Regions from separate parts of the Variovorax sp. J22R115 genome, predicted to be linked through region 1. Evidence: riboswitches for the same ligand, from Rfam matches in the RefSeq annotation. Region 1 holds a riboswitch; the other holds the start of a gene.
What was found. Region 1 has a riboswitch for S-adenosylhomocysteine ahead of ahcY (adenosylhomocysteinase). Riboswitches for the same ligand answer to the same signal wherever they lie in the genome.
Positions count from the first base shown of each region.

Region 2: it holds a riboswitch for S-adenosylhomocysteine, as region 1 does, so the genes downstream of both, metH (methionine synthase) here and ahcY (adenosylhomocysteinase) in region 1, are expected to answer to the same signal.

Region 1 is NZ_JASZYM010000004.1:226,499-235,448, forward strand. Features, by position in the region: gene QTI04_RS08670 (peptide chain release factor 3) at 1-426, opposite strand, end outside; gene QTI04_RS08675 (hypothetical protein) at 530-1,180, opposite strand; S-adenosyl-L-homocysteine riboswitch at 1,282-1,351, shown strand; gene ahcY (adenosylhomocysteinase) at 1,415-2,851, shown strand; gene QTI04_RS08685 (TlyA family RNA methyltransferase) at 2,870-3,667, shown strand; gene metF (methylenetetrahydrofolate reductase [NAD(P)H]) at 3,645-4,478, shown strand; gene QTI04_RS08695 (septal ring lytic transglycosylase RlpA family protein) at 4,577-5,143, shown strand; gene QTI04_RS08700 (23S rRNA (adenine(2030)-N(6))-methyltransferase RlmJ) at 5,152-6,105, opposite strand; gene rplM (50S ribosomal protein L13) at 6,311-6,742, shown strand; gene rpsI (30S ribosomal protein S9) at 6,755-7,147, shown strand; gene erpA (iron-sulfur cluster insertion protein ErpA) at 7,263-7,628, shown strand; gene mdtD (multidrug transporter subunit MdtD) at 7,704-8,950, shown strand, end outside.
Region 2 is NZ_JASZYM010000021.1:28,894-37,843, reverse strand. Features, by position in the region: gene hutI (imidazolonepropionase) at 1-675, shown strand, start outside; gene QTI04_RS29145 (formimidoylglutamate deiminase) at 688-2,088, shown strand; gene hutG (N-formylglutamate deformylase) at 2,094-2,912, shown strand; gene QTI04_RS29135 (histidinol-phosphate transaminase) at 2,947-4,086, shown strand; gene QTI04_RS29130 (homocysteine S-methyltransferase family protein) at 4,146-5,192, shown strand; gene QTI04_RS29125 (SH3 domain-containing protein) at 5,355-6,170, shown strand; gene QTI04_RS29120 (LysR family transcriptional regulator) at 6,171-7,058, opposite strand; gene QTI04_RS29115 (PACE efflux transporter) at 7,160-7,597, shown strand; S-adenosyl-L-homocysteine riboswitch at 7,606-7,701, shown strand; gene metH (methionine synthase) at 7,724-8,950, shown strand, end outside.

The DNA.
Region 1 (8,950 bases):
GTCCATTTTGTTGACGAAGGTGATGATCGGCGTGTCGCGCTGGCGGCAGACCTCGATCAGGCGGCGCGTCTGCGCTTCGACACCGTTGGCGGCGTCGATCACCATGAGCGCCGAATCGACCGCGGTGAGCACGCGGTAGGTGTCTTCAGAGAAGTCCTTGTGGCCGGGCGTGTCGAGCAGGTTGATGACGTGGTCGCGGTAGGCCATCTGCATCACCGACGAGGCGACCGAGATGCCGCGCTGCTTTTCGATTTCCATCCAGTCGGAAGTCGCATGGCGAGAGGCCTTGCGCGCCTTGACCGAACCGGCGATCTGGATCGCACCTGAGAACAGCAGCAGTTTTTCCGTCAGCGTGGTTTTACCGGCGTCAGGGTGGGAAATGATCGCGAAGGTGCGGCGGCGGCGGGTTTCGGAGGCGAATGTCATGGGGGTGAACGCGGTGCGCGCTCACGGGCGCGGGCTGCTGGAGGCAAAGCCCACGATTTTACCGTTTTGGCCCCTCCTGGGTCGTCCAGGGCGACCCTCGTGCTCACATGGGCGGGGTGAATCCGTTGCGGCCCACCAGGAGGCTCGAAGCGGTGGGCTGGCCGTCTTTCATCTGCGCGGTAACGACGACCTTCGCGCCCGGGACCACCAGCGCCGACTGGTCGTCCTTGCCGGGCTTGAAAGTGACGATCGGCGTGCCGCGCGGAACGATCACGGTCTTTTCGCCGTCCTTGTACTTCAGCACCAGCTTCTGGCCGCCCGGCACCGCGGCCGGCGCCGCCGACAGTTTGGAGACGGTGGCGTTGGTCATCGTGCCGTTGGGCATGTAGTCCCAGGGTCGAAAACCTTCGCCGGTGCCTCGCATGGATTCGGGAAACACCAGGACTTCGACCGCGCGCTGCGTGCCGTCGGGCTGCGGCATCGAGCCTGCGCCGACGAAGCTGTTGGGCTTGATGGCCGCCGCAGTCACCGGGAGCACCTCGATGACGCGCATGTCGGCGGGGCGCACCATGGTCACGACTTCCCCGCTGCGGTCCTTGACGGTCAGCGATTTCGCATCGACGTGCACGATGACACCGCGCACACGCACGTTCTGGGCGGCGGCCGGAGCGGCCGGGGTCTGCGCCGGGACCGCCATCGGCAGTACCGCCGACGCGATCACGAACGATGTGGCAAGGACTCTGGCTTTGAACATGTTGTAACGCCGTGGTGGGTGGGTCTGGGGTGGGCGTTGCAGTCTAGGCCGATCGAAACAATGCTGCTGCGACGGCTCCGCCCGCACGCGCTAAAATCCCCCGTTCCGAGGAGCGTTGCAGCGCCGACAGGCGTGAGGCTCGGACCACCATCGCAACCACGCTCACCCGCTGTTCTCGCGGTGAGTCCTTTCCCCGAACGCAGTGGCATCTTTCAAACTTGCTTTGGAGCCAACATGAGCGCTGTTCTCAAATCCCCCGTTTCCACCGCCGACCAGGCCATCGCCGACCTGACCCTCGCCGCCTGGGGCCGCAAGGAAATCCGTATCGCCGAAACCGAAATGCCCGGCCTGATGGCGATCCGCGAGGAATTCGCCAAGAGCCAGCCGCTCAAGGGCGCGCGCATCACCGGCTCGCTGCACATGACGATCCAGACCGCCGTGCTGATCGAAACCCTGCAAGCGCTGGGCGCCACCGTGCGCTGGGCCTCGTGCAACATCTTCTCGACGCAGGACCATGCCGCAGCCGCCATCGCTGCCGCCGGCACGCCGGTGTTCGCGATCAAGGGCGAGTCGCTGGAAGACTACTGGGACTACACCCATCGCATCTTCGATTTCGGCGCGAAGGGCTCGGCCGGCGAAGGCCCGAACATGATCCTGGACGACGGCGGCGACGCCACGCTCCTGATGCACCTGGGCCAGCGTGCCGAGAAGGACCAGAGCGTGCTCGCCAACCCGACCAGCGATGAAGAGCGCATCCTCTACGCCGCGATCAAGGCCAAGCTGGCCGTCGACGCGACCTGGTACACCCGCAAGTCGGCCGAGATCATCGGCGTGACCGAAGAGACCACCACCGGAGTTCACCGCCTGAACGAGATGAGCGCCAAGGGTACGCTGCTGTTCCGCGCCATCAACGTGAACGATTCGGTCACCAAGAGCAAGTTCGACAACCTCTACGGCTGCCGCGAATCGCTGGTCGACGGCATCAAGCGCGCCACCGACGTGATGATCGCCGGCAAGGTCGCCTGCGTGGCCGGCTACGGCGACGTGGGCAAGGGTTCGGCCCAGGCGCTGCGCGCGCTGAGCGCCCAGGTGTGGGTCACCGAGATCGACCCCATCAACGCCCTGCAGGCCGCGATGGAAGGCTACAAGGTCGTCACGATGGAATACGCCGCCGATAAGGCCGACATCTTCGTGACCACCACCGGCAACCGTGACGTCATCCGCCACGAGCACATGGCCGCGATGAAGGACCAGGCGATCGTCTGCAACATCGGCCACTTCGACAATGAAATCGCCGTCGCTTCGATCGAGAAGTACGAGTGGGAAGAGATCAAGCCGCAGGTCGACCACATCACCTTCCCGGACGGCAAGAAGATCATCCTGCTGGCCAAGGGCCGCCTCGTGAACCTGGGCTGCGGCACGGGCCACCCGAGCTTCGTGATGTCGTCGTCGTTCGCGAACCAGACCATCGCCCAGATCGAGCTCTTCACCAAACCCGACGCCTACCAGGCCGGCAAGGTCTACGTGTTGCCCAAGCACCTCGACGAGAAAGTCGCTCGCCTGCACCTGAAGAAGGTCGGCGCCATGCTGACCGAGCTGACGGATGCCCAGGCCGCCTACATCGGCGTTGACAAGAACGGCCCGTACAAGCCGGACACGTACCGCTACTGATGGCGCGGGCGTAGCGTTTTGCGCGCCGATCAATTGCTTGTCGAACGCGGCCTCGCTGCGTCGCGCTCGCAAGCCGTCCGGCTGATTGCCGGCGGCTTGCGATGGCGCGACGGAGCGAACTGGCGTGTGGTCAGCAAGAATCGCGACGAGGTGCCGGAGGCGGCCGAGCTCGAACTGCTCGATGCCGCCGAGGCGCGCTATGTCTCGCGCGGCGGGCTCAAGCTCGAAGGTGCACTGGCCGCGACCGGGGTCGACCCGCGGGGGCGGCGATGCCTCGACGTGGGCCAGTCGACGGGCGGCTTTACCGACTGCCTGCTGCAGCAAGGGGCCGGGCACGTGGTCGGCGTTGACGTGGGCCACGGGCAGTTGCATTCGCGCGTGCGCGACGATGCGCGCGTGACCGCCGTCGAAGGCGTCAATGCCCGCACGCTGAGTGCCGATGCCTGGGCAGACCCGTTGCCGGACGATTCGGATTTCGGGTTGATCGTGGGCGACCTCTCGTTCATCTCGCTAACGTTGGTGCTGCCGGCGCTGGTGCCTTTGCTGGCGCCGGGCGGCGACCTGCTGATGCTGGTCAAGCCGCAGTTCGAGTTGCAGCCCGGGCAGGTCGGCAAGGGTGGCATCGTCCGTGACCCCGCGCTGTATGAGGTCGTCGAGCAACGGCTGCGCGACGCCTGCGAGGCGCTCGGCCTGCATGTGCAGAGCTGGCTCGACAGCCCGATCGCGGGTGGCGATGGCAACCGCGAGTTCTTCATTCATGCCGTTCATGCCAACGGCGAACCAGGAGCCGGCCGTGCGCCTTCCGCTCAGCTTTGAATTCTTTCCGCCCAAGACGCCAGAAGGCGCAACCAAGCTGCGTGCCGTGCGGCAGCAGCTCTATGCGCAGGCCCCCGAGTTCTGTTCGGTGACCTACGGCGCGGGCGGCTCGACGCACGACGGTACCTTCGGCACCGTCCGCGAGATCCTGGAGGAAGGTGTCGCCGCCGCCAGCCACTTCTCGTGCATCGGCGCGACAAGGGCGACCGTGCGCGAGCAACTCGCCGAACTGAAGGCGATGGGCGTCGACCGTCTCGTCGCGTTGCGGGGCGACTTGCCCAGCGGCTATGGCATTGGTGGCGAATTCCTCTACGCGAGCGATCTCGTCGCCTTCATCCGAGAAGAGACCGGACGCGATTTCCATATCGAGGTGGCCTGCTATCCCGAAGTGCATCCGCAAGCCCGATCGCCCGAGGCCGACCTGCAGGCTTTCGCGGCCAAGGTGCATGCCGGTGCCGATTCGGCCATCACGCAGTATTTCTTCAGCCCGGAGGCCTACTTCCGCTTCGTCGACGAGGCGCGCGCCATAGGCCTCGGCACGCCAATCGTGCCGGGCATCATGCCGATCACCAGCTCGACGCAGCTGATGCGCTTCTCGGACGCCTGCGGCGCCGAAATCCCGCGCTGGATTCGCCTGCGGCTGCAGAGCTTTGGCGATGACACTGCGTCGATCAGGGCGTTCGGTCTCGATGTGGTCACCGACCTTTGCGAACGCCTGGGTGCCGGTGGTGCACCGGCGCTTCACTTCTACACGATGAACCAGTCGGTGGCTACGCTCGGCGTGCTGCAGCGGCTCGGCTGGGGTGCATGAGTTTGGGTAGGCGTGTCGCCGGCAGCTTGCCTGCGCTCGTCGCGGCGGTATGGCTGACAGCGTGTACCACGGCGCCCTCGACGGGAGATGACGACGGAATGGCTCAGATCAGGCTGCGCCCCCTGGTCAAGCAACTGGCCGTCCCGCCCGGCGCGCCGCCGCGCTCCCAAGTGCCCTCCGTGCGCTATGACCTCGCGGTCTCCGGCGCAGGCGAGGCGCCAGACGACGGCGTGCCGGGCGACGAGGGCCCGCGTGAGATCTTCGAGCGTGGCGGTGCTTCCTGGTACGGCATCCAGTTTCATCAACGCAAGACCGCAAGCGGCGAGCGTTTCGACATGACGGAATTCACTGCTGCCCACAAGACGCTGCCGTTCAATACGCGCGTGTGCGTTCGCAGCCTCGTGAACGGGCGGGAAGTACTGGTTCGCATCAACGACCGCGGCCCCTACACGTCGGGTCGCATCATCGACCTGAGCCGCGCCGCCGCCGAGTCGATCGGCCTCCTGGGGCTCGGGATCAAGCAGGTGGCACTGCATATCGTGGTCAAGGAGACGGACCGCTGCGGCGGTACGGTGGTCGGCGTGGCCGACGTGCCGGCGGCGCCGGCAGAGCCCGCACCCCAAGCCAAATCCGTGCGCAAGGTCGCACCCCGCACGCGGAAGTGACGTTGCCCTTATCCGCCGCTGTCCAGGGAAAAGGCAGCGTTGCGGTCTTGGCCGAGAAGGTCGGCCATTTGCGGCAGGGCGGCCGCCAGCAGCGGCTTGAGCGTGTAGGGCGGATTGATCAGGAACATGCCGCTGGCGGGCAGGCCGGGACGGTGCGTGGCACCTGTCGCATCGGTGGTGATCTTGCTGGACTTGACTGTCAGGGTGGCATGCAGCCACGGCTTGCCGGCTTTCGTGGCCATTGTCTTGAGGCGGCGCGGCAGGTCGTGCGCCTCGGGGCGCGGAATGATCGGGTACCACACGGCATAGGTGCCGGTCGCAAAACGCTTGAGCGCCTCGGCGACGAAATCCAGCACGCGGCCGTAGTCGCTCTTGATCTCGTAGCTCGGGTCGCACAGCACCAGGGCACGGCGTGACGGCGGCGGCAGGAACTTGGTGGCGCTGCCGAAGCCGTCGTCGCGCAGTACGCTGATCTGGCGCCCGGCTTCGAGTTGCGCGATGTTCGCGTCGAGCGTGCGCGCATCGGTCGGGTGCAGCTCGAACAGCTTGAGCTTGTCGTGATCGCGCAGCAGGTGGTGAGTGATGAAGGGCGAACCCGGATAGATTCGCGCGCCGCCCTTCGGATTGAAGTCGCGGATCACCTCGAGGTAGCGCGAGAGGGCGTCGGAAAGAGGCGCGGGTGGCTTTTCGGCCGTCTTTTTTGCCGATCCCTTGGCGGGGCTGGCCGCTTCGCCCGCGGCGGGCTTGGGATCGGAAAGCAGGCGCAGCACCCCATCTGCCGCCTCGCCGCTGGTGCCGGCGTAGTCGCCGTCGAGCCGGTAGAGACCGGCACCTGCGTGGGTGTCGACCACCGTCAGGGCGGCGTCTTTTTCGAGCAGGTGCTCGAGCGTGGCAATCAGCACCGTGTGCTTGAGCACGTCGGCGTGGTTGCCGGCGTGGAAGGCGTGGCGGTAGCTGAACATGACCCCGATGGTAACCGCCGGCCCCCGGAAACGGAGCCGAATTGCCTCTTGAGGACGATTCTTCGTATAATCGAGGGCTTCGCAGCGCTTTTGTGGCCCCGCGGCGAAGGAATGAAACCCACCTAAGAGATTCCCGCCAGAAATGGCACAGAGGAAAGCCGACCGTGGAAAAGGGCCCGCCAAACCCTCTTTCAAGAGAAAACTCATGACCAAAACGTTCAGCGCCAAGCCCGCTGACGTGACGCACGAGTGGTTTGTGATTGACGCGACCGACAAGGTCCTCGGACGAGTAGCCAGCGAAGTTGCTCTCCGTTTGCGCGGCAAACACAAGGCCATTTACACGCCTCACGTCGATACCGGTGACTTCATCGTCATCATCAACGCAGCCCAGCTGCGTGTCACCGGCGCCAAGCCGCTTGACAAGGTGTACTACCGTCACTCGGGCTACCCGGGCGGCATCACGGCCACCAACTTCCGCGACATGCAAGCCAAGCATCCGGGCCGCGCCCTGGAAAAGGCCGTCAAGGGCATGCTGCCCAAGGGTCCGCTCGGCTACGCGATGATCAAGAAACTCAAGGTGTACGGTGGCGCAGAGCACCCGCATACCGCCCAACAGCCCAAAGTGCTGGAACTGTAAGGAGCCTTGAGAATGATTGGTGAATGGAACAATGGCACCGGCCGTCGCAAATCGAGCGTCGCCCGCGTGTTTCTGAAAAAAGGCACCGGCAAGATCACGGTCAACGGCAAGGACATCCAGGAGTTCTTTGGCCGCGAAACCTCGATCATGATTGCCAAGCAACCGCTTTTCTTGACCAACAACGTCGAAACCTTCGACATCATGGTCAATGTGGCTGGTGGCGGTGAATCGGGCCAGGCAGGCGCGACGCGCCACGGCATCACCCGCGCCTTGATCGACTACGACGCGACGCTCAAGCCGGTGTTGAGCCAGGCCGGCTTCGTGACGCGCGACGCGCGTGAAGTCGAGCGTAAGAAGGTCGGTCTGCACTCCGCACGCCGCCGCAAGCAGTTCTCCAAGCGCTGATCGCCCTTTGGGCTTATCGCTTGCACTGTCAAAGAACCGCCTTCGGGCGGTTTTTTGTTGTTTGAAGTAGCATTGATCGATCGGCCGCACGTTCGGCCCCACAGGAGTCCCCTTCATGAGCGCCGTTGCAGAAAACATCCAGACCCAGATGCCTGAGCCCATCGTCTTCACGGACAGCGCGGCAGCCAAGGTTGCCGACCTGATCGCCGAAGAAGGCAATCCCGATCTCAAGCTGCGCGTATTCGTGCAGGGTGGCGGTTGCTCTGGCTTCCAGTACGGTTTCACGTTCGACGAAATCACGAACGAAGATGACACCACCATGACCAAGAATGGCGTGTCCTTGCTGATCGACGCCATGAGCTACCAGTACCTGGTCGGCGCCGAGATCGACTACAAGGAAGATCTGCAAGGCGCCCAGTTCGTCATCAAGAACCCCAACGCCACCAGCACCTGCGGCTGCGGATCGAGCTTCTCGGCCTGATGTGCTGAGTTCGTCCGCGTCCTTTCAAAAAGCCGCCTCCGGGCGGCTTTTTGCTGCCCGTCACCTTCCGAGTTCATGACTTCATCGAGTTCACCGCGCAAGAGCCTCCTGTGGCTGGTGGCCATCGGCTTCTTCATGCAGACGCTCGATGCGACGATCATCAACACGGCGCTGCCCGCCATGGCTGCCAGCCTGGGCGAGAGCCCGTTGCGCATGCAGTCGGTGGTGGTGGCCTATTCGCTCACCATGGCGATGCTGATTCCCGCGTCCGGCTGGATCGCGGATCGCTTCGGCACGAAGCGGATCTTCTTCGCTGCCATCGTGCTGTTCGTGCTCGGATCGGGACTGTGTGCCTTGTCACGGGGCATTGGGCAGCTGGTCGCGGCGCGTGTCGTCCAGGGGATGGGCGGCGCGCTCCTGCTGCCCGTCGGGCGCCTCGCATTGCTTCGCACGGTGCCGCGGGCCGAGTTCCTGGCGGCCATGAGCTTCGTCGCGATCCCCGGGCTGATCGGGCCGCTGCTGGGTCCGACGCTGGGCGGGTGGCTGGTGCAGTACGCGTCGTGGCACTGGATCTTCCTGACCAACGTGCCGGTGGGCCTGATCGGGTGCTTCGTCACCTTGCGCGTCATGCCGGACCTGCGCGCGGATCTACTGCATCGTTTCGACGCGGTCGGATATGCGTTGCTGGCCTTGGGCATGGTGTCGATTTCTCTCGCCATCGACGGTGTCTCCGGACTTGGATTGCGCCAGGTCGGCGTCCTCGTACTGCTGGTGTTCGGCTTCGCCAGCATCACGGCCTATTGGCTTCATGCGGTGCGTCGCCCCTATCCGCTGTTCGAGCCCGCTCTTTTCGGCATCCCGACGCTGAGCATCGGCCTGCTGGGCAATCTGTTCTCGCGCCTTGGCAGCGGCTGCATGCCTTTCCTGATCCCGTTGTTGCTCCAGGTCTCGATGAGCTACTCGCCGCTGAAGGCGGGGCTCATGATGCTGCCGATCGCGCTGGCCGGCATGGCGATGAAGCGCTTCGCCACGCCGCTGATCACGCGGTACGGCTACCGGCGGGTGCTGGTCGTCAACACCGCGCTGGTGGGACTGACGATGGCAAGCTTCGGCTTGACCACGCCCTCCCAGCCGGTGGCGCTGCACATCGTCCAGTTGCTGGTTTTCGGCGCAGTCAATTCGCTGCAGTTCACGGCCATGAACACGATCACGCTGAAGGATCTGGACGGCAGCATGGCGAGTGCCGGAAACAGCCTTCTGTCGATGGTGCAGATGCTCGCCATGAGCCTGGGAGTGGCTGCTGCGAGCGCGGTTCTCGCGGG
Region 2 (8,950 bases), on a different contig from region 1:
TACATCGATCTCGTCTGCAACGAGATGTTGCCCGCGCTGGCCGCCGAAGGGCTGGTCGATGCGGTGGACGTGTTCTGCGAGCGCATCGCCTTTTCGCTGGCGGAGACGGAACGTGTGTTCCAGGCAGCCAAGGTATTGGGCCTGCCGGTCAAGCTGCACGCCGAGCAACTTTCCGACATGGGCGGCGCCGCGCTGGCGGCACGCTACGGCGCGCTCTCCTGTGACCACATCGAGCACCTCTCGGCCGAAGGCATCGCCGCGATGCGCGCGGCTGGCACAGTGGCTGTGCTGCTGCCCGGCGCCTACTACACGCTGCGCGACACGCACCTGCCGCCCATCGAGGCGCTGCGCGCAGCGGGCGTGCCGATGGCCGTTTCCACCGACCACAACCCCGGCACCTCGCCGGCGCTGAGCCTGCTGCTGATGGTCAACATGGCCTGCACCCTGTTCCGCCTGACCGTGCCCGAGGCGCTGGCCGGCGTGACGCGCCATGCCGCACGCGCGCTGGGCTTGCAGGACACGCACGGCGCGCTGGCCGTCGGCCGGCCTGCGAACTTCGTGCTCTGGCAGCTTCGCGAGAGTGCCGAACTGGCCTACTGGTTCGGCCAGCGGCCGGCGCGCACCATCGTGCGGCAAGGACGCGTCGCGTCCGTGCCTCAAGTGACCCAACGTTGAGCCGCGACCGCCATGCCCTTGCCTGAAGCCCATCGCTCCCTCTTCGCTGCCGATGCCTTGCTACCCACTGGCTGGGCCCGCAACGTGCTGCTCGAATGGAATGCGAGCGGCCAACTGTTGGCCGTCACACCCGACAGCACCCCGGCAGCAAACGCGTCGCGCGCGGCCGGGCCGGTGCTGCCCGGCATGCCCAACCTGCATTCGCACGCCTTCCAGCGCGCCTTCGGCGGACTGACGGAATTCCGTGGCGCGGCACAGGACAGCTTCTGGAGCTGGCGCACGCTGATGTACCGCTTCGCCGCGAAGATCTCTCCCGAGCAGGTCGAAGCGATTGCGACCTGGCTCTATGTCGAGATGCTCGAAGCGGGCTACACGTCGGTGTGCGAGTTCCACTACCTGCACCACGACGCCGACGGCAAGGCGTATGCAGATGACGCGGAACTCGCGTTGGCGCTGCTGCGCGCGGCACGTCGGGCGGGCATCGGGATGACGCTGCTGCCGGTGCTCTACCAGGCGAGCGGCTTCGGCGCGTTGCCGCCCAGTGAAGGCCAGCGGCGCTTCATTCGTTCGACCGATTCGATGCTCCGCCTGCTGGAGCGACTGCGTCCCTTGTGCGAGGCACAGGGCGCGCGGCTCGGCCTCGCGCCGCATTCGCTGCGCGCAGTGCCACCGGATGGGCTTCGCGATGCACTCGCGGGCCTGGACGCCATCGACGCGACCGCGCCGATCCACATCCACATCGCGGAGCAGACGGGCGAGGTCGAAGCGTGCCTCGCATGGAGCGGCCAGCGGCCGGTCGCATGGCTGCTCGACCACGCGGCGGTCGATGCGCGCTGGTGCCTTGTTCATGCCACCCACATGGATGCGGACGAATACCGGCGCGCAGCGGTCAGCGGGGCCATTGCCGGCCTGTGCCCGACGACCGAGGCCAACCTGGGCGACGGCATCTTCGATTTCAGCGCCTGGCGCGCGGCCGGCGGGCGCTGGGGCATCGGCTCCGACAGCCACGCCTGCGTCAATGCCGCAGAGGAACTGCTGATGCTGGAGTACGGCCAGCGTCTCGCCACGCGGCAGCGCAACGTGGGCGCCGACACCGCGCACCGCGAGGTCGCGACCGCGCTCACGCTGGGCGCCGCGGAAGGCGGTGCACAGGCCGCAGGTCGCGCCATCGCCGGTCTCGCCGCGGGCCAGCAGGCCGACTTCGTCGTGCTCGACTCCGCGCACGTCGCGCTGCAAGGCCTTGCAGCGCCGGAGATGCTCTCGTCGCACGTGTTCGCGAGCCACCGCACCTCCGCCATCGATGGCGTGTGGGTCGCGGGCCGGGCGCGAGTCTCCTGCACCCGCCACGATCTGCACGACGAGGCCGCAGCCGCCTTCGTTGCCGCGCGCAGCCAACTTCTATCCAAGGATTGAGCCCCATGCCTTTCACGACCACCGAGCCTCCTTTTCGTTTCCGTCGCGGTACGCGTCCGTTGCTGATCTCGATGCCGCACGTCGGCACCCACGTGCCGCCGCAGTTGGCAGCACGCCTGAGCGACGAGGCACGCCACGTGCCCGACACCGACTGGCATCTGGAACGCCTGTACGACTTCGCCGATGAACTCGGCGCCTCGGTGCTGGTGGCGACGCACTCGCGCTATGTTGTCGACCTCAACCGTCCGCCCGATGGCGCCAGCCTCTATCCGGGGCAGAGCGTCACCGGCCTGTGCCCGGTCGACACCTTCGACGACACGCCGCTCTATCCGGCCGGCGACGTGCCCGACGATGCCGAGATCGCCGAGCGCCGCGAGGCCATCTGGCAGCCCTACCACCAGCAACTCGCCGAAGAGCTCGCGCGCATCAAGGCGCAGCATGGCATTGCCGCGCTGTGGGACGCGCACTCGATCCGCTCGGTGCTGCCGCGCTTCTTCGAGGGCAGGCTGACCGACCTCAACCTGGGCACGGCCCAGGGCGCGAGTTGCGATCCGGCGCTCGCGCAGACCCTGCTGGGCATCGCCAAGGAAGCGACCGGCTTCACCAGCGTGCTCAACGGCCGCTTCACCGGCGGCTACATCACGCGCCACCATGGGCAGCCCGCGCAGGGCGTGCATGCCGTGCAGCTCGAAATGACGCAGTGCAGCTACATGCAGGAAGCGTTGCCCTTCGATTACCTGCCCGAGGTCGCTGCGCGCGTGCAGCCGCACGTGCGGCGCATGCTCACTTCGGTACTGGACTTCGTCGAATCCCGCCGCGGCTGAGCCGCATCAACACTGAACCGAAGGTCTTCGATCCATGAACGCAGCCGCCATTCGCGAACTCGTGCGCCCCGAGGTGCCAGGTCTGCCGCCCTACAACGCGGGCCTGTCATCGGACGCAGTCCGCTCGCGCTACGGTGTCGACCGGATCGCGCGCCTAGCGAGCAATGAGAACCCCTTCGGCGCGAGCCCGGCCGTTGCGCGCTCGCTGGCGGGCCTGGCCATGCGCGTCGGGACATACCCCGATGCGAACTGCACCGCGCTGCGGGCCGCCATTGCCGAACGCACCGGCGCCAGCGCCGAGCAGGTCGTGATCGGCAACGGCTCCGAGTCCATCCTCCAGATGCTGTGCCAGGCCTTTCTGTCGCCCGGCGACCGCGTGCTGACGCAACGTCCCGCTTTCGGTCTGCACGAGATCTATCCGCGCATGATGGGCGCCCGGGTCGAACTGCTGGCGCTGACGCCCGCGCTGGAATTCGATGTCGATGCGTGGTGCGAAGCTCTGGCGCGCGGGCCGAAGATCGCAATGCTCGCCAATCCGTCCAACCCGGTCGGTTGCATGTTCGATGCGCAAGCCTTCGGGCGACTGCTCGACGCTACGCCGGCCGGAACGCTGCTGGTGATCGACGAGGCCTACTACGAGTACGCGCAGCGCGCGCGCGGCTTCCCCGATGCGCTGGCAGCGTTGCGTGCGCAACGGCGTCCCTGGATCGTGCTGCGCACCTTCTCGAAGGCCTGGGGACTGGCGGGACTGCGCGTCGGCTACGGCATTGCGTCGGATGCCTCGCTGATCCAGTGGCTGGACCGGGTGCGTACGCCGTTCAATGTCAACGAGGCCGCGCAGGCCGCTGCGCTGGCCGCGTGGGGTGACGAGGTCTTCATGACACAGACGGTCGCAGAGACCGTGAAGCTGCGCGACGCGCTCGCGCGGCAGTTGCGCGCCATGGCGCTGCCGGGCCTGCGCATCGCGCCATCGGCAGCCAACTTCCTGTTCATCGACCTGGGCCGGCCGAACGGCCCGGTCAGCGAGGCGCTGCTGGCGCGCGGCATCATCGTCAAGCCGTGGAAGGAGCCGGGCTTCGAGAACTTCATCCGCGTGTCGATCGGCACGGCCGAAGACAACGCGCGCTTCCTGCGCGCGCTGGGCGAGATCGTCGGCCAGGCAGGGCAGGGGTAAGGGCGCCGACAAGACCCGCCATCGCGGCGGGACGGGAGGCGCTTTCTACAATCGGCGCCATGAAGCCCATCGCCTATACCCGCGCGCAGCAGCTGCCCGCCATCCTCGCCCAACGCATCGCCATCCTCGACGGCGCGATGGGCACGATGATCCAGCGCTTCAAGCTCACCGAAGCGCAGTACCGAGGCGAGCGGTTCAAGGACTTCCCGCGCGACGTCAAGGGCAACAACGAACTGCTCTCGCTGACCCGGCCCGACGTGATTCGCGACATCCATGAAGGCTATCTCGCCGCCGGCGCCGACCTGATCGAGACCAACACCTTCGGCGCGACCCGCATCGCGCAGGAGGACTACAAGATGGCCGATCTCGCGCGCGAGATGAACCTCGAATCCGCCAAGCTCGCCCGCGCGGCCTGCGACAAGTTCAGCACGCCGGACAAGCCTCGCTTCGTCGCAGGCGCCCTCGGCCCGACGCCCAAGACCGCGAGCATCAGCCCGGACGTGAACGATCCCGGCGCGCGCAACGTGAACTTCGAGGAACTGCGCGCTTCCTATTACGAGCAGGTCGAGGCGCTGGTCGAAGGCGGGGCCGACGTGATCCTGGTCGAGACCATCTTCGACACGCTGAACGCGAAGGCCGCGCTGTTCGCGGTCGACGAATACTTCGAAGCCAGCGGCGAGCGCCTGCCGCTGATCATCAGCGGCACCGTGACCGACGCTTCGGGCCGTATCCTCAGCGGCCAGACCGTCACGGCCTTCTGGCACAGCGTGCGGCATGCACAACCGCTGGCCATCGGCCTCAACTGCGCGCTCGGCGCCGCACTGATGCGGCCCTACATCCAGGAACTGGCGCGCGTGGCGGACGACACCTTCATCAGCTGCTACCCCAACGCCGGCCTGCCCAACCCCATGAGCGAGACCGGCTTCGACGAAACGCCCGACGTCACCTCGCGGCTGCTGCACGAATTCGCGGCCGAGGGGCTGGTCAACATCGTGGGCGGCTGCTGCGGCACCACGCCGGAGCACATCGCGGCCATCGGCCAGGCGGTCGCGCCGATCGCGGGCCGCAGCGTGCATCGCGCCGCCTTCTACAGCGAAGCGGCCTGAGCGCCGAGCATCCCCGGGCGCGCACGTGAAGCCGGGGTGAAGAAGCTCTCCAAACGTTGGACCGGTCCTCGCGGCGGTGCGCTTTGCCGTTATCAGGGAAGGCCGTGGCTGATTGACAACGGCTCAGCAGCCCTCCTACCCTGATCCGCAAAGGAATCCCACATGCACACAATGACTCGGCGATGGATCGGCATCGGCACCATCGCCCTGGCGCTTCCGTTGGCTGCAATGGCCCAGCAGGCTTTCACCCGGGGGGGCGTCAACCTGCGCGCCGGCCCCGGCGACAACTATCCGCTGGTCGCCTCGCTGCCACCCGGACAGCCGCTGCAGGTGATGGGCTGCACTTCGGGCTACGGCTGGTGCGACGTGGTGCTGCCGGACGGTCTTCGCGGCTGGTCCTACGCGTCGAGCCTCGACTACGCCTACCAGGATCAGCGGGTGCCGCTGGCGACCTACGGGGCGGTGATCGGCGTGCCCCTCGTGACCTTCGCGATCGGCAGCTATTGGGGCAACTATTACCGCGACCGCCCCTGGTACAACCAGCCGCGCTGGTGGGGCGGACGTCCGCCGCCGCCCCCGGGGCCCGGTTGGCGCCCGCCGCCACCGCCGGTCCCGGGCTGGCGTCCCAATCCGTGGCCGGGCTATTCGCCGCATCCGCCTGGGTTCAGGCCGCCGCCCGCGCCGGGGTTCCGCCCGCCCCCGAACAATGGCATCCGCCCGCCGCCGCCTTCAGGTGTTCGTCCTCCGCACGGCGGCGGTCCCCGGCCTCCCGGTCCACCGCCAGGTGTGCGGCCGCCGGGGCAGGGCTTCCAGACCGACGGAAGGCCGCCGGGGCAGGGGGGCGGTGGTGGAGGACGCGGCGGTGGGCACGGTGGGGGACACGGCGGCGGCCAGGGCGGTGGGAACCACGGAGGGGGTCATGGCGGGGGGCATGGAGGTGGCCATGGGGGTGGTCAGGGCGGTGGCCGCGGGGGCTAGTCAGTCCTTCTTGCGGGCGATCAGCGCGACGAAGCGCTGCGCGCCCAGGCCCAGCGGCCGTTCGCGCGACCACACCACGTCGACCCACAGGTCCAGCCCGTTCGAGAGGTTCTCGAACGGGATCTCGACCAGCGCGCCCGCCGCCACGTGCGGCCGCGCGAAGTTGCGCGGCAGCCAGCCCCAGCCGAGACCGGCGGTGATCAGGCTCAGCGCGGCGAGCGCGTTGTCGGTGCGCCAGACGTGCCGCGCGAAGACGAAACGCGGATCGCTGGTCGCGAGATCGCGCCCCGCGACCACGATCTGCCGCGTGGTCGTGAGGTGCTCTTCGCGCAGGCGGCCGCCTGCCGCGGCCAGCACGGGATGGTCGGGCGCCATCACGGCCACCATGGTGTCGCTCGCTACTTCCTGAAAGCCTTCGCGTCCGTCGAGGCTGGGCCGTTCGAACACCAGCGCCAGTTGGGCCCGCCCGCTGTGCAGCAGCGTCAGCGCATCGGCCTGCGGCGCGGCGAGTACTTCCACCTCCAACAACGGGTATTCCTGCGCCAGCGCGGCCAGCGGACCGCTCCAGGGCGCTGCGAGAAGCTCGGGCGCAATGGCGAGGGTGAGCCGGTTTTCCAGTCCTTGGGTGAGCGCGAGCGCCTGCACCTGAAGCTGCTTGAGCTGCGCCGCTAGTAAGCGCGCCTGCGGTTCCAGCGAGCGCGCAGCGGCTGTCGGCTGTGGCTCGCGACCGCTGCGGTCGAAGAGTTGCAAGGCGAGTTCGGCCTCGAGGTTGGCGATCGCCATGCTCACGGCCGAGGGCACCCGGCCCAAGGCGCGTGCGGCCGCTGAAAAAGAGCCATGGTCGATCACGGCAAGCAAAACCTCCACGTTGTCGCTGGAAAGGCTCATGGCGGCACCAACCTGTCAATTGAATTGATAGAAGATGACTTTATATATCAGCATGACAAACATAAAGTACGGCCCTCAGCAACCTCTCCGGGATTGATTTCATGCAAGGGCTCAAGCGCCGCGTCGTCTACATCACGCTCTACGAAGGCATCGCCATCGTCGCGGCAAGCGCAGGCCTGGCGGTGATGTCGGGCCAAGGGCTCGGTCACTCGGGTGTGCTGGCCGTCATCGCATCTGTCATCGCGGTGCTCTGGAACCTGAGCTTCAACGCCCTGTTCGAGCGCTGGGAATCCCGTCAGCCGGTGCGTGGCCGCAGCGTGAAGCGCCGGATCGCCCATGCCATCGGCTTCGAGGGCGGCCTCGTCGCCTTCCTCGTGCCGGTCTTCGCCTGGTGGCTGGACGTGAGCCTGTGGGAAGCGCTCGTGATGGATCTGGGGCTGGTCGTGTTCTTCCTGATCTACACCTTCGTCTTCAACTGGGCTTTCGACATGCTGTTCGGCCTGCCTCCATCGGCCACGGGCGCGGCGCAGCCGGCGTAAAATCCGCGGCTCCCAAGGAGCGTTGCAGCGCCGCCGTTCTCACCCGAGACGGCCGCGTCAGGCTTGGGCTTCCAGCCATTGGATTGCAACGACGCTCGCCTGATCCGACATTCCGCAGGTGAGCCCATGTCCTCCGATTCCTCTCCAGTCCTCGTTCCCCCGATGAAGCTGTCCGGCCTCGAGCCGGTGCGGATCGGCGAGGGCGCCCTGTTCGTCAACATCGGCGAGCGCACCAACGTCACCGGCTCCAAGGCCTTCGCGCGGATGATCCTCAACGGGCAGTTCGAGGAAGCGCTCGCGGTCGCGCGCCAGCAGGTCGAGAACGGCGCGCAGGTCATCGACATCAACATGGACGAGGCCATGCTCGACAGCAAGGCCGCGATGGTGCGCTTCCTGAACCTGATAGCGAGCGAGCCCGACATCGCGCGCGTGCCGATCATGGTCGACAGCTCCAAGTGGGAAGTGATCGAGGCCGGCCTGCGCTGCATCCAGGGCAAGGGCATCGTCAACTCGATCAGCATGAAGGAAGGCGAGGACCAGTTCCGCCACCATGCCCGGCTGCTGCGCCGCTACGGCGCGGCGGCGGTCGTCATGGCCTTCGACGAAAAGGGCCAGGCCGACACCTACGAACGCAAGATCGAGATCTGCGAACGGGCCTATCGCATCCTGGTCGACGAGATCGACTTTCCGCCCGAGGACATCATCTTCGATCCGAACATCTTCGCGATCGCCACCGGCATCGAGGAGCACAACAACTACGCGGTCGACTTCATCAACGCCACGCGCTGGATCAAGGAGAACCTGCCGGGCGCGAAGGTGTCGGGTGGCGTCTCGAACGTGAGCTTCAGCTTCCGCGGCAACGACCCGGTGCGCGAGGCGATCCACACCGTGTTCCTATACCACGCGATCAAGGCCGGCATGGACATGGGCATCGTCAACGCCGGGATGGTGGGCGTCTACGACGACCTCGAACCCGAGCTGCGCGAACGCGTCGAAGACGTGGTGCTGAACCGTCGCCCCGATGCCGGCGAGCGCTTGGTCGAAGTGGCAGAGACCGCGAAGAGCGGCGCCAAGGACGAGAGCAAGAAGCTCGAATGGCGCGGCACGCCGGAGCAGCCGGTGACGGTCGAGCAGCGGCTGTCGCACGCCATGGTGCACGGCATCACCGACTTCATCGTCGATGACACCGAGGAGGCCTACCAGGCCATCTTGGCCAAGGGCGGCCGGCCGTTGCACGTGATCGAGGGCCCGCTGATGGACGGCATGAACATCGTGGGTGACCTGTTCGGCCAGGGCAAGATGTTCCTGCCGCAGGTGGTGAAGTCGGCGCGCGTGATGAAGTCGGCCGTGGCC